Regions from separate parts of the Ureibacillus chungkukjangi genome, predicted to be linked through region 1. Evidence: riboswitches for the same ligand, from Rfam matches in the RefSeq annotation. Region 1 holds a riboswitch; the other holds the start of a gene.
The links. A riboswitch is a leader RNA that binds a small molecule or an ion and turns the genes downstream of it on or off. The one in region 1 is predicted to bind cobalamin.
Positions count from the first base shown of each region.

Region 1 (7,912 bases):
CAAGCTCGCTTGTCGGTTTATTCCAATTGACGGCCTCATAAATTATATTTGACATGCTATACACTCCTCTAATGTTTGTAATCGTTGACGTACATAGTAAACTGATTTAATGCCGCGCATCCAAGCATAGATATAGATTTTGGCTAGCTGTTCAGTTGTCCACGCATCCGTTACATAGAGCGTCATCGAAATCCCTTGGTCCACATGCTTTTGGGCAGCAGCATATAAATCGATTAGGTCATAAGCATTGACATCATATGCTTCAACATAGAGGTGAGCATTATCATTATTTAAGAATGGCATTGGGTAAATGGTGCGGCTATCGGCATAATCGCGTACCTCCACGCGTTCTGTAGAGGGGGCGATGGAAGCCGTGCAGGATCTTATATAACTTATGGATCCAGTAGGAGCAACAGCCATTCTATAGCTATTGAACAAACCATACTTTTTCACACCTTTAGCTAGCTCCTTCCACATTGCTGCTGTTATAATCGGCACATTCCCTAGGGCTCGTATTGTAACAGTCTGGAAAGGCTTTTCCTCTTTATTGATATACGAGTCAAAATAGTTTCCATTTGCATATTCACTCTCTTCAAATCCATAAAAAGTCTCTCCGCGCTCTTTCGCAATCTCCATCGAGCTTTTTAGAGAATAATAGTTTAAAGCTTCCATAAAGCCATCTATAAATTCAATAGATTCCTTTGAGCCATACATGATGCCTTGCGTCACTAAATGCCCGTGCAAATTCATCACACCGAGACCAACTGAATGCATGAGTTTATTTGCCTTAGCAACAGATGGTACATTTTTGATATAAGTCATTTGGGATACATTCGTTAACAGCCTCATTGCCGTATCAACTAACTTCCCAAAATCAGCTACCTTACTTGCCTCATGCATATCAATTGAGCCTAGATTACAGGATACATCCAAACCATAGTCATTCGGTTCATCTTGATCTGTGATAATACTCTTTTGCTGCACCTGTAATATTTCCGTACATAGATTTGACATTTGAACGCGCCCAATATTTTTCAGTGGGTGCACTTCATTCACGTTATCATCAAAAATTTCAAAAGGGTAACCAGATTCAAATTGCGCTTTTTTCACTTCTGTATAAAGCTTTCGCGCATTTAATCGTTTAATTTTTCGAACCCTTGGATTATCCAGTAGCTCGTGATACATTTCCGAAATTGAAATTTCAGACATTCTTTTTCCATATTCTTTGTAAATATCGTATGGACTAAAGAGCACAATATCCTTATCCCGCTTCATCAGTTCAAAGAAAATACTCGGAATAATTATCCCAGTAGACAATGTCGCTAAACGGATTTTGTCATCTGCATTTGGTTTTTTGGAAGAAATAAAATTCTCAATATCAGCATGGAAAATATTTAAGTATACAACGCCCGAACCGTTACGTTGGCCGAGCTGATTAGAATAACTAAAGGAATTTTCTAGAAGCTTAGCAACCGGTATTACACCACTTGCCCGATTTTGGATTTCCTTAATTGGATCTCCTAATGGGCGCAAGTCCGTTAAGTTAACACCCACCCCACCACCAAGGCGTGAAAGCTCCAAACAATAGCCAATATTTTCAGCAATACTATTCATAGAGTCGTCCATCGATAGCTTAAAGCAGCTTACTAGTTCCCCACGTGCCTTCTTCCCGCTATTTAAAGCTGTTGGTGTAGCAGGTTGATAGGCTTCCATCATCGCCTCCACAGCTCGTTCTGCTAATTCTGCATCTCCTTGAGCCAGATACAACGCAATTATCACAATACGATCCTCATATTTTTCAAGAATCTCTTCACCATCACGACTCTTCATAGCATAACTATCGTAAAATTTACTTGCACTCATAAAAGAGGGAAAGCGAAAGTTGTAATCATATGCTTTTTTATATAAATGTTTAATAAATTCTAAGTCATACAGTTCAATAAACTCTTTCTCGTAATAACCTTCCTCTACTAAATAACGAAGCTTTTCTTCAATATCGATAAAGTACCGCAAGCGAACGTTCACATATTCTAAAAAGTAACGTCGTGTAGCCTCACGATCCTTTTCTAGCTCTAATTGTCCCGTTGTGTTATAGCGATTGAGCACATCATTATTTAACTTTAAATACGTCTTCATTACATCACCCTCGTTTCATAAAACTGTTGAATCATTTCATAATCCTTTTGATATCCACGCAATTCTATTTTCCGTACCAATGGCACCTGATAGCGTGAGACTATTTTGTCTCCTGCTCCACCAAATACGTGATGACCAAAGTTGCTATTGCCACTGACTACAACACCTTTACAGAGAGAGCCATTATGTTCTAAAAATTGGGCAACCTTTGTCGGAATATCTCCAAACCCATCTGTATAAGTAATTAATAAATAAGGCTTGTCCAGCTGAAGTCCTTCTTTAATCTCCACGGCTTCACCCTGTATTTTGGAAACGACATAACGTACATTCCCAGTTCTGCTTGCGTAAGCAATCATTGTGCAACCAACTCGATTTGCGAAATGATCTCTTTAACGTCCCCTATCAAGCGCCCTTCAATTTCTAAAACTGGAACTGTTAGTAACCCTGACTGAATAAGAAATTCTTTTTCATGTGGTTCATGATCGATATTGACCTCTTCGACTATAACTTTCGCTTTTTCCAGCTCTGATTTTACCCACATGCATTTTGGACATACCGTTTTTGTATATAATTTCATCGAATCTCTCTCCTTGTGGTAATTTTTCAAAATAAAAAGGCTATCTCTTCGAAAAGAGATAGCCTAAAAATGGAAACGTCCTAAGTGAATTGAAAAAGGGTACGTCCCCATTTCTCAATCCCCGAAGAAATGAATGATCTGTTTTACTAGGCAGGTCTCCTGGCTTAGCTTCACCCTTTGATTCCCTTCCCATGAAAACACAGTGGTATCGAATCATTGTCAGCATCACAGTTGCGGGGACAGCGTCGGAATTACACCGAACTTCCCTATTAAACTACATGTAGTAGTACCTAGTTAAAACAAACACAATATATAGTTTTAATTTACGAAGATAAGTGTAGCATAAATTCTAATATTATGTAAATGAGTAAATCTTCATTTGCTATACTAAAAATATGATAAAAAAAGACAGAGAATTAGTGGTGAAAAATATGTCCTTTTCCATCTTAGTTACGAGTGATATCCATGGACGACTCGATCGTTTTGAGAAATTAGTCAAGCAAATGAAATCCTTAAATGCTGATTTAGTAATTGATAACGGAGATTTTCTTGATGGTAGTCCAGCCACTTTTTATTATCAGCACATCCAAAAAAGCCAGCATCCAATGATTGAGCTAGCAAATCAAATCTATGATATTGCGATTTTAGGAAATCATGAATTTCATAACAGTCTTCTAGCTCTAGAAAAATTACGCTCTGATTGTCGTTTTCCTTGGATTAGCTGCAATATCAAAGACTTCGCTAAACCGTATTACGTGCAAAACATTAACGAAAAAAAGTTTGTCATTGTAGGTGCTACTACTCACTTTACACCTATGTGGGACGAGCATGGATATGTGAAGGAGCTAATATTTGAGGACGCTTTAAAAGCACTGCATTTCTGGGTAGATTATGTAAAAGAGCATGAAAAACCTGATTATCTCATCGTTTCCTATCATGGAGGCTTTTCCGAGGACCCTTCAACAGAGGCTGTATTCCAAGCGAGAACCGGTGAAAATCAAGCAAATGAAATTCTAGAAACGATTCAGGATATTGATTTACTTATCACTGGTCACCAGCATTTATATATAAATACAAGGCTGCAGAACACTTTGATTATTCAACCGACTTCTCACAGCAATGGTTTTTTCGAGGTTCAAATCGATTTTGAAGAGGGACATAGTCATGCAATCTTCCATCAACTAGAGGATAGTCAATTTTCTTATCCAGCAGAAGTTGAAGAATGGTTAGATCAAGAGCTCACATACATACAGGATGACTATTCATATAAGGGTTTATTGTCCTCCAGGCTTTCTAGCCATCCTTTTATACAGCTAACTCATGACATGCAGCTCAAAGCTACAAATGCCGAAATTTCTGTTTGTGATCTTTTGTATTTGGAGAAAGGTGGGTTCAAAGGTAGCATAACCAATCGGGTTTTACTTAAGAATTCTCCACGAGAGCATAAGTTACAGGTCATTTCACTTTCAGGGGCTGAAATAAAAGAATTAATGGAGTTAAGTGCCGCCGTTTTAGCACTCAATAAAGCTGGCGAAATTGATTTTAGTACAAATGTTTTCCCTGGTACCCAACAAGCCTATCAATATGATTTCTGGGGCGGAATTTCTTATGTATTTGATGTGAAGGAGCCAGTGGGGCAACGTGTACAGGAGATAGTTTTCGAGGGTAAGCCACTTGGAATGCATCAACATTATCAGGTAGTATTCAACAGCTATCGTTTAACCGGGGTTGATTTTCCTTTATTAAAAAATCGAGAAATCCTTTATGAAGCAACTCAAACAGTTCCTTTTTTATTTAAGGGCTATTTACAAGCTTGCTTCCCTAAAGCTGTTCCGAATCATGGACACTTTAAAGTACGGTACTAATTACTAAAGCCCTCCAAAAAATTTGGAGGGCTAGCTTTTTCTACTTTGTTAAATATTAGAAGCCGTATCCACCGCTACCACCGAAGTAGTAAGCACCAACAATAATTAGAAGAATGAATAGTACTACTAATAAAGCGAACCATGAACCGTTTTCACCAGTTCCGTAACCGAAATCACCGCCAACACTTTTACCCATTCTAAAACACCTCCTCATTTCGTCGAACTCAGTATCAATATATGCACCTTTGATATTGTGTTCTAGACGAATGTATTGGTGAGAATGCCTAGTTTGTAGTGGAAAACCCTATAGGCGTAGCTTTTACACAGGATTTTAAAAGGCTCAAATACATTTTTATTTTTATGATTTCCTTTTTAGGGTTTAACTAAAAATACCCATAAGCAAGTACAGAGCAGTTCCCCAAATAAAAAGAGCTGAGCATTTATTAAATAAAATAAAAATTTTGTTTGGAATGTGGAATTTTTTCAAAATTGCTCCTAAAGTTACTAAGCCCAAAAACCAAATCCAAGACACGACTACACAAGCCAATGTAAACAAGAATTGCTCTTGCCCACTGTACTTAATAGCACTGGTTCCTATTACACCAATTGTATCTAATAAGGCATGAGGGTTAAGCAATGAAACAGAAAGTGCAAAAAGGATTTGCTTTTTTAACGGCAGGGCTTCTTCACCTTCGACATTAGCAGCGGGAGAAGTCCAAGTCACCTTCCCCATATATAAAAGAAAAAGGATTCCTCCCACTAACAAAACAAGACGCAGCCATTCAAATTGCAAAACAATGAGCGATAGTCCCAAAATGGCAAGTACAATCAATACAGTATCGCAAATTGCAGCGGTAATTGTTGCAGGCAATGCTTTAACTATGCTGGGTTGGGTAACGCCCTGAGTAAATACGAAGATATTTTGCACCCCTAAAGGTAAAATAAGTCCAAATGCAAGTAAAATTCCATGTAACAAAGGTTCCATCTCTCTAACCCCTTTCCTCTCTATCATACATGTGCTATAAATAGAAAAAAGGTCCAATTGGATGGATTTTTACCCACCCAATTTCAAAGGAGATAACAAATGAACTGGCAACCAAATCGCTCCTTAGCAACCAGCTTATCAAATCAAATCGTTCAATGGATAACAGAACAAATACAAAGCGGTGAGTGGCCACTTGGAACTAAATTACCTCCCCAACGCCAGCTCGCACTATCTTTTGGTGTTAATCGCAGTACACTTCAAGAAGCAATTGACGAGCTGAAGGCTAATGGACTTCTATCTTCTAAGGCTGGCTCGGCTACTTATGTAGCGAATGATTCCTGGAATTTACTCGTGAAGCAAAAACAAACAAATTGGCAGCACTACATAGAAACTAGCATCCACAAAGCAAACTACCAAACCATTCAATTAATAAATGAATTTGAACAAGATGACACCGTAATACGATTAGGTACAGGTGAGCTAAGTCCTTCTCTATTGCCTACCGCTGAGCTACAGAACTCTCTTAGCGAGGTGAATTTGGATGGGAAGTCGATTGGCTATTCATCCCCCCAAGGAAGCCTTAGTTTGCGTCAGTCGATTTGCCAATACGTTAAAAGGCGTGGTATTGAGACAACACCTGAAAACATTTGTATTGTCTCAGGAGGGCTTCAAGCACTACAGCTAATTGCTCTTGGGTTACTCGAAACAGGATCATTCGTTTTTCAAAATCAATTCTCTTATTTAAATTCGATTCACACCTTTCAATCCTTTGGCATGAATCTCTATTCTTTAACTGACAGCCAATTTACTACCGAAGCAATCGAACGGATTCGTAAAAAGCGCCAAGCCATTTTATATACTATACCTAGTCTTCATAACCCAACTGGTGTAAGTATGACTTTAAAAGAGAAAAAAAGATTATATAATTTAAGCGAAGCACTTCAATTACCCATGATAGAAGATGATGTTTACTTTGAATTACTTTTTGATAATCCTACCCCAGCTATAAAATCCTTTGATCAGACAGGACAAGTCCTATACATTGGCAGCGTTTCAAAAACATTGAGTCCTGGGTTACGAATTGGTTGGGTGATTGCTTCTAAAGCAGTCATTAAACGATTAGCTGATATAAAAATGCAAATGGATTATGGCTCAAGTGCGATTTCACAGCAAATCGTCGAATACTGGCTACGTACAGGGAAATATGAAGAACATATTGGCCACTTAAAAGCTGAGCTTAAAAAGCGGGCAGCGTATACGGAGAAATTACTAAAACAGCATTTTAGTAATCTTGCTTCTTGGGAATCACCTAAGGGCGGATTTTATATTTGGTTAAAATTCCATAAGCCTCTTGTAACGACCGAGCTATTTATGCGCTTGCTCAAGAAAAAAGTACTTATTAACCCCGGCTATATTTATGCACCAAATGACGCTCATCATATCCGCCTCTCCTTTGCCTATAGCTCCGAGGCTGAGCTAAAACGGGGCATTGAAATACTTTATGCGGAAGTAAAACTGCTTTTAAAATGAAAAAATAGCATGGGAAATGTACACTCCCATGCTATTTCAATCACTAATTCACATATAGTTGCTGCTTTCTTTTTGTCTTATGGCTTAGTCTAGAATATAAATATAAATATAAATATAAATGGTATAACCTATTCTATTAGAAGGATAATCAAACCATCAGCCGTTCAAATTTCCGGCTGTTTCAATAGTATGTAAAAATCTTTTTATTTCTTTTGGGGAAGTTAAGATAATAATCTCTTTATTACTTGAAAATGATTCTAACTTTCTCAATATCTCAAGCCTTTTTGTTTTGGGAAAATTCCAGACCCACTTTAAGAATTCAAGATCTAGTCTTTCATCGCACCCTTCTCCCATATCAGGTCGCGTCTTATTTCGATACTGGAATCTCCTTTTAATGATGCGATACGCACAAAGTGTTCGAGGGAAATCTAGAAAAATAACAGTATCGGCTTTGTTTAAACGTATGTCCATTGTACCACCATAATTGCCATCAAAAATCCAATATTCATTTTCTACTAATTCACTTTGCACCATTTTTTGCTCTTCTCTAGAAGCCCCCACCCAGCCTGGTTTCCAGAACAACGCATCCAAATGAAAAACCTCAATCTTCAAGAGCTTCCCAAGCTTTCTTGCTAAAGTCGACTTACCAGCACCACCTGAACCGATTATTGCAATTCTTTTCATAGAAGCCCTCCTTACTTGAAATAATCTAAATCCGTTTACTCAGGACTTTCCGAGCAAGCTCAAGATTTCTTTTTAAATAATCCGGGACTTCAGGATGAGATAATATTTGATTAGTGCTCATCCAAATGACTCCAT
Region 1 covers NZ_CP085009.1:3,679,660-3,687,571, forward strand. Annotated here, with positions in the region: gene nrdF (class 1b ribonucleoside-diphosphate reductase subunit beta) at 1-55, opposite strand, end outside; gene nrdE (class 1b ribonucleoside-diphosphate reductase subunit alpha) at 43-2,136, opposite strand; gene nrdI (class Ib ribonucleoside-diphosphate reductase assembly flavoprotein NrdI) at 2,136-2,492, opposite strand; gene LG296_RS18175 (glutaredoxin) at 2,489-2,713, opposite strand; cobalamin riboswitch at 2,845-3,022, opposite strand; gene LG296_RS18180 (bifunctional UDP-sugar hydrolase/5'-nucleotidase) at 3,109-4,578, shown strand; gene LG296_RS18185 (YjcZ family sporulation protein) at 4,634-4,774, opposite strand; gene LG296_RS18190 (LysE/ArgO family amino acid transporter) at 4,958-5,563, opposite strand; gene LG296_RS18195 (PLP-dependent aminotransferase family protein) at 5,663-7,093, shown strand; gene LG296_RS18200 (DNA topology modulation protein) at 7,250-7,777, opposite strand; gene LG296_RS18205 (NUDIX domain-containing protein) at 7,803-7,912, opposite strand, start outside.

Region 2 (7,912 bases), 1.1 Mb from region 1:
ACTAAAACGATACAATAAATACGGTGAGGAAACTTCAGAGGTATGGGTCAATGAAGGCTACAAACAGACAATTCAGCAATCCTATAATACTGGAATCGTGGGCTATGTCCATAAAGAAATTCCACAGTTAGGGAAAAAGGGGAACTATGTTTATAGCTTTGCACAGGGCTATCTGCTTTCTCATGCCGAACCAGGCTTTTATTGTCCAGTGACGTTAACGATGGCAACAGCCTATTTACTGGATCATTATGCAAGTGAGGAATTGAAGGCACGATTTCTTCCCTATGTTTGTTCAACAGGGGAAGTGGAATTATTTGAAGGAGCTACCTTTTTAACGGAACGACAAGGTGGATCCGATGTAGGTGCAAACGTGGTTAAGGCACGTTTTGATGGAGAAGGCTACCGGTTATATGGCGAAAAATATTTTGCTTCAAATGCAGGAATGTGCGGAGTTGCCATGGTATTGGCACGTATCCCTAACGCACCAGCAGGGTCAAAGGGGCTGACGCTTTTTGCAGTACCGTGGAAAAATGAAGATGGCTCAGTCAACGGGCTAAGAATTCGCCGGCTAAAGGATAAATTAGGCGTTCGTGCAGTGCCGTCTGGAGAAATAGAGTTTGATGGTGCGCGTGCCTATGTTGTTGGGGACCCAAGTAAGGGCATATACTATATGCTTGAAGCTCTAAATCTCTCTAGGATTTGTAATGCTGTAGCTTCAGTAGGGATTATGCGACGTGCGTTTCTAGAAGCGAAGCACTATGTTTCCAATCGTGAGGCATTCGGGCAAAGCTTGACGAACTACCCGATGATTCAGGATTCTTTAGGGAAATTAGCAGCAAAACTACATGTGGAAGTAGCTGCTACATTTGATTTGATTCAGCAATATGATCTTGTTACGAATGGGAAGGGAACTACGAGAGAAACGGTTTTGAATCGATTGTACATCGCTATTATGAAGAAGGAAACGGCAGAGCATGCAGTCAAATTTGCAAGTGAAGCCATCGAACTTCATGGAGGAAATGGCTATATCGAAGACTTTGTCACACCGCGATTATTACGGGATGCACAGGTTCTGACGGTGTGGGAAGGTACGGCGAACATTTTAGCCCTTGAGGTCATTCGATTATTTAAAAAGTATGATGCACATAATTTATTTATTGAAGAAATGAATAAGCGATTACTAGCAATTCCAACATCAAAGTTGAAAGAAATCGTCGAAGTTCAATTAAATGTAATCGATAAGCAGCTACAGCTATTTGTTTCCTTAGATGATGCCACACAAACTTATGATGCAAAGGCAATTACAGAAAAAATGGCCCTTATTTATGAAAGTGTCATCGCTATAGAATGGGCAGCTCAATTTGGAGATAAATATGAAAAGTTAGCGGAAATCTATTTAGAAGAAACCTGGGAGCTGCGTAAAGTAGGTGACCCAATGAAAACTGTTCAGTATTTCCATGAAATAATCTAATAGTGATGGGAGAGTGCTTAAAAAAAGAAAGGGTGCTCTTCTGAAGTGAAAAGTGTAAATACAATTTGTGAAAAAGCATGGCGATCGTAATCGAGTTCGCCATGCTTTTTATTTAAGCGGAAAATTTTCGGTTAATGGTTCAAATAGAGGCCTAACAAGCAGAAATAAGAGAAGATTTTCCTGTTAATCTCTATATAATAAGCCGAAATTCACGGGTTTTGGCAAAATAAGCGGAAAAACTTCCTTTAATTCAATGAAAATATCACTATATTTCAATTTAGAAGGAAATTTTTCGGTTATTCTTCAACCCTTAACCACTCCAAAACCGCAATCCATTTTAAGAGACTCACCAGCTTACAATCCATATTAAGTTACTAAGAATTTGACGGATGAAAGAAGCTAAAAGTAAAATAGACTTATAAGATAGAGAGCGGATTTAGTCTGATAAGGAGATGGCGAATTTGAAAGGTTTATTTATTAAGACTGAAGAACAACGAAAATGGTTAAAAAAGCTAGCAACCCTAGAAGCAGAATTCAAAGTTAATGCCCAACAAATTGATGAACAATCAATCTTTCCTCGCGAGCATATTCAAAAGCTACGTGATATCGGGTATACGAAAATTACCTTACCGAAAGAATTAGGTGGCGACGGTTTTACTATTTATGATGCTATTTTGTTACAGGAAACCCTAGCGAGCTACGATGGAAGCACAGCGCTTTCAATAGGCTGGACGGTATTAACGGTGGGTGAATTATTTGAGAATAAATATTGGGAGCCTGCGAAGCTAGCGGCCTTTGCTAAAGAGGTAGAAAAAGGAGCAATTATTAACAGGGCTGTAAGTGAAGCGGCAACTGGCAGTCCGATTCGTGGAGGGCGCCCTGGCACGACGGCAAAACGTGATGTGGACAACTGGATTATTAATGGGCGAAAAAGCTATACGACTGGCTCACCTGAGTTAGACTACTTTTTAACCTCTGCATGGATTGAGGACGAGGAGAAAATCGGCTTCTTTTTAATACATAAAGATACACCAGGGATTTCTATAGAGGAGACCTGGGACGTTATTGCAATGCGTGGAACAGGGAGCCATGATTTAGTGTTGAATGCCGTGAAATTGGATGCATCTGATTTGGTAGAAGTCCCTAACTATACGACAGGCTTCAAATTGAATGGATGGCTGCTCATGATTCCCGCAACATACCTAGGAATTGCACAAGCAGCACGTGACTATGCAATACAATTTGCCAAAACTCATTCACCGAACAGCATTCAAGGGACAATAGCTACGTTACCGAATGTTCAAGCATTGCTTGGTGAAATCGAATTGGAATTAGCCCAAGCCCGATTTGCATTATATGGTGCTGCACAAAGCTATGTGGAATTGAAAGCGAAAGAACAAAAGGGTAAAACGCTAACAGAACAGGAAGGCTTGGTTATTGTTAATGCAGTAAATGTAGCAAAGCATGTTGTCACTAATGCTGCCATTACTGTAGTCGATAAAGCGATGCGAGTAGTTGGAGCAAAAAGCCTACAGCGCTCAAACCCGCTACAACGTTATTACCGTGATGTGCGTGCGGGACTCCATAATCCACCAATGGATGATTTAACGATAAAAAAATTAGCTGAAATGGTACTGAACGAAAAAGCATAATAAAACAAGTTTAATGGATCAATGATACTCGAAAAGTTTTATACATTCTTTTCCATAAATAAAGTATAATAGAGAGAAATAATTTCATAGCTAGTAAAGGTCTTTTTGCAAAGCTTTGCAAAAAGAGTAAAAGGGAAGTTGGTGAAAGTCCAACGCTGTCCCGCAACTGTAAATGGGAGTGCCCCTAAAGTCCACTGTTACGAAAGGCTCGTAATGGGAAGGAGGGGAGCATGATGAACATAAGCCAGGAGACCTGCCTTTATGATAACGATTCAAACCTTACGAGGATAGGGGGAGTACTGCGATTGTAATTCTATTAATTACAAAAGTCTCCCTTTTGACTTGGCTAGGGAGGCTTTTTATTTTTATGAAAACAAAGGTGAAGCAATGAAATACAATTCAATTTCTACTAAAAAATATAATATTGTAAAGAATAGTGTTGGGGTCGTGTTGTGAAAAAGAAAATGGTATTTGCTTATAGTTCATCTATCTTAATTTTATTCGTTAGCATTTGGCTTGGGGTTTCGATTGGCTCTGCAGATATACCTCTTTCAACATTATGGGATAACGAGACCAATCCAAGTGCTTATAGTATATTATGGGGTATTCGAATGCCTCGTGTAATTTTAGCTGGACTTGTCGGGTCGTCACTTGCCATTGCAGGGGCAGCCTTTCAAGGATTACTTAAAAATCCTTTGGCAGATCCATATACACTTGGTATTTCCTCCGGTGCTTCTGTTGGAGCAGTGGCAACGATTTTCTTCAGTCTTTCAATACCGGTACTCGGGTCTTACACTCTGCCGTTATTCGGGATGGTCGGTGCATTTCTTTCAATGATTCTTGTCCTATCCTTTGCAAGACTAATCGACCGTTCTATGAAAATGGAAACACTTATTTTAACAGGGGTCATATTCAGCTCCTTTTTAGGATCCTGTATTTCATTAATGATTGCACTTACAGGCCAACAGCTCCGTGAAATTACAAGCTGGTTACTGGGTAGTGTGTCTATGCGTGGATGGCCATATGTGCAAATGATTCTACCTTTTGTTGTAATTGGTGTTATTTTATTGTGGTTAAATCGTCGAGAATTAAATGCCATGATGTATGGTGATGAACGAGCACAAGCTTTAGGAGTTAATGTGAAGTTGAGAAAGTATTTAATTCTGGCAGGAGGTTCGATGCTAACAGGGGCGGCTGTTTCGGTTTCAGGTACTATTGGCTTTGTAGGATTAGTCGTTCCACATATGACGCGTATGCTTTGGGGTACTGATCATCGTCATTTACTAACGCTGTCATTTTTAAATGGAGCAAGTCTATTGATAATTTGTGATCTTGTTTCTCGAACGATTATCACACCATCTGAACTGCCGATTGGTGTTATTACAGCCTTTATCGGCGCGCCAGTCTTTTCATATATCTTCTTTAAGCAACGAAGAAGTAGGGGGTGAAACTATGCTAAAGGTTCATAATATTTCTGGCGGTTACGGAGCGGCTCCTATTCTATCAGAAATTTCATTTCAAGTTGAAAAGGGAAAAATGATAGGCATACTTGGTCCGAACGGGTGTGGGAAGTCAACGCTATTGAAGGTAATCAGCGGCATAATGAGTCCTACTTTTGGAAATGTCTTCATAGATGGCAAGGAGATAGATCAATACTCAACACGTGAGTTAGCTAAAAAGATGACGATTTTACCGCAATTACACGCAACTGCATTTTCAAGTACGGTACGGGAGACAGTTTCCATTGGTCGATATCCCCATCAATCAGGCTTCTTTTCAAGCTGGAGAGCTGAAGATGAAAGTGCCGTAAAAAAGGCGATGCAGCAAACGGATATTGAGAAATATGAAAATCATTATTTAGAGTTTTTATCGGGTGGGGAGCAGCAACGAGTTTTTATAGCCCAGGCTTTAGCCCAGGCATCTAGTTTACTGCTGCTTGATGAGCCAACGAATCATTTGGATATTGCACATCAAAAGCAAATATTGGATATGATTCGAAAGGAAGTAACTGAAAATGATTTAACCGTTGTGTCCGTTTTCCATGACATTAACCTGGCATCACTCTACTGTGATGAAATACTTTTAATGGAAAAGGGAAAAGTGAGAGCATATGGTGCCCCTCATGAGGTCTTGCTTGAGGAAAAGGTTATGGCTGTTTACGATACAAGGATTTCAATCCAAGCACATCCAGAGCAGCCGAAGCCACAAATGACGATTTTACCTGATTTGCAGGACACCCTTGAAAAAGTAATTACAGTCGAGCATTTAAACATCACCAATGAATATGTTGAATTTAAATCTCCTTTTCCTTTAAAGGTGCTATCATCTGCTGTACATAATGCGGGTATGGGTTGGTTTGCGAATTTTGTAAATCGCACCGTAGCCCCCAATTATGATATTGATAATGTGAAGGAAGAATATTATCAATACTTAGTTGATAAAGACTTTTCCCCGACAAATACAGTTGGTATGATGACTGCTGTTGATACAAAAAAGGCAGTAGTTAAAAACTATAGCATGCCATTTGGTGAAGTAATTGTAGTAGTTACAGCGGGAGTTGGAAATGCCATTGATGTCTCCCAAAGCTATAAACGTAACGATTTCTTTCGTGTTGGTACCATTAACACATGGGTGCTTATTAACGGAAAATTATCGGATGAGGCCTTTGTGCAGGCAATGATGACAGCAACCGAAGCAAAATCAAAAGCGTTGCAGCATGAAGAGGTTTACGATTCAGTTTCGAATACCATTGCGACAGGTACGCCAACAGATAGCTTATTGATTGCCTCAACACAGGCAGGAGAGTTAATGCAATATGGGGGTCCGATTACTGAAGTCGGTCAGGTAATAGGTAAAGGTGTGTTCGAAGCAACCGTAGAGGCAGTTCAATCTTATCGAAAAGGGGATAGATAATTATGAAGCTTTACACAAAAACAGGGGATAAAGGAAAAACAAGTTTAATAGGTGGACGCGTTAATAAGGATGATCTGCGTGTAGAAGCCTATGGCACAATCGATGAGCTAAACTCGTTTATTGGCAAGGCCGTAACGGAATTAGATTCAACAGTTTTTAAAGATTTACTAGAAGACCTTGAAACAATTCAGCATGAGCTATTTGACTGTGGTGGTGATTTAGCAAATGTCATGAAGGAACGAAAAATAACATTGCAGGAAGCATCTATTGAGGTATTGGAAAAAAGAATTGATGCCCTATCTGATGAAGCGCCGCCTTTAAAGAGATTTATCTTACCTGGTGGCACACCGGCAGCTGCAACACTTCATATTGTAAGAACAGTGACACGTAGAGCAGAAAGACAAGTAGTAACACTTTTAAATGAAGTAGAGGATGCGCCTGCTATTATCCAGAGATATCTAAATCGTTTATCGGATTACTTCTTTGCCGCTGCACGTGTTGTAAACTTCCGTTCGAATGTAAAAGATATTGAGTATATTCGTAGTGGAGATGTATTTAAATAATTTGAGTGAGAAAACAATCCTTCTTAAACGGGATTGTTTTTTTATTAGCTTAGAGGGCTTATTTAATCACTGTTATTATAGTGAGAATAATACTATAGCATAGAAAAAAGATGTATATTTAACAAAGTATCAATATATTATTAGAAATTTTCGAACAATAGATTGACTGAATGCTCATTCATATTTTACAATAGAGACATAAAAATGAGAGGTTTTGAATTAACTAATATTATAGATTATTTTAAGGCTACTCAGGAAAAGTTATTTTGGACAAAGGGGAAAAGGCAAAAAGGGGGAGAAGACATGAATGGATTACTAATTGCAAATTGGGTGATGTTTGCAGCGGTTGTATTATACGCATTAGGACTATTCTTCTATCTAGTTAAATCACGCTATGAGTTCATTCAACTTGGTAGAAAAGAAGAGTTTGAGTTAAAGCTAAAGGAACGTATTGGGGATTTAGCTGAAAAGGTATTTGGACAATCCAAGCTTTTGAAAGATAAAAAAATGGGCTTAGTCCACGTTGCCTTCTTCTACGGATTCTTATTAGTTCAATTAGGGGCAATAGATTTAATTTGGAAGGGACTAGCACCGGATTCACATTTACCGCTTGGTGGATTATATCCTGTATTTACCTTCTTCCAGGAAATTGTAGTATTAACTATTTTAATTGCTGTAGCGGTAGCGTTTTACCGCCGTTATATGGAAAAGCTTGTTCGTCTTAAAAGAGGCTTTAAAAACGGTTTAGTGTATTTGTTTTTAAGTGTTCTAATGTTCGCTACTCTAATCGGTAACGGGATGGCACTTATTTGGCACGGACATGCTTTAACTTTAGCAGAACCAGTTGCATCTAGCATCGCTTGGGCTTTCCAATGGATGTCACCAACGGCAGCTGCTGTTGTATTCTTCGTAATGTGGTGGGCACATTTAATAGCACTTCTTGCCTTCCTTGTATATATTCCACAAGGAAAGCATTTCCACTTAATTACAGGTACAATCAATGCTGTAGTAAACCGCCAAGATCGTATCGGGACACTACGCCCTATTGACTTTGCTGCACTTGAAGAAGCAGAGGATGAGGCAGAAATGCCAGCACTTGGCGTCGGTAAAATTACTGACTTTACTCAAAAGCAAATGCTAGATTTATATGCATGTGTGGAATGTGGTCGCTGTACGAATATGTGTCCAGCAACAGGAACAGGTAAAATGCTTTCTCCTATGGACTTAATCGTGAAGCTTCGAGATCACTTAACATTTACTGGGGCAGTAACTACGAAGCAAAAGCCTTGGGTACCAGCATTTGCATTTAATAA
Region 2 covers NZ_CP085009.1:810,155-818,066, forward strand. Annotated here, with positions in the region: gene LG296_RS04180 (acyl-CoA dehydrogenase family protein) at 1-1,471, shown strand, start outside; gene LG296_RS04185 (acyl-CoA dehydrogenase family protein) at 1,933-3,123, shown strand; cobalamin riboswitch at 3,204-3,399, shown strand; gene LG296_RS04190 (iron ABC transporter permease) at 3,588-4,571, shown strand; gene LG296_RS04195 (adenosylcobinamide amidohydrolase) at 4,576-6,036, shown strand; gene LG296_RS04200 (cob(I)yrinic acid a,c-diamide adenosyltransferase) at 6,039-6,599, shown strand; gene LG296_RS04205 ((Fe-S)-binding protein) at 6,903-7,912, shown strand, end outside.
Region 2: linked by a shared signal. The riboswitch ahead of LG296_RS04190 (iron ABC transporter permease) and the one ahead of LG296_RS18175 (glutaredoxin) in region 1 are both predicted to bind cobalamin.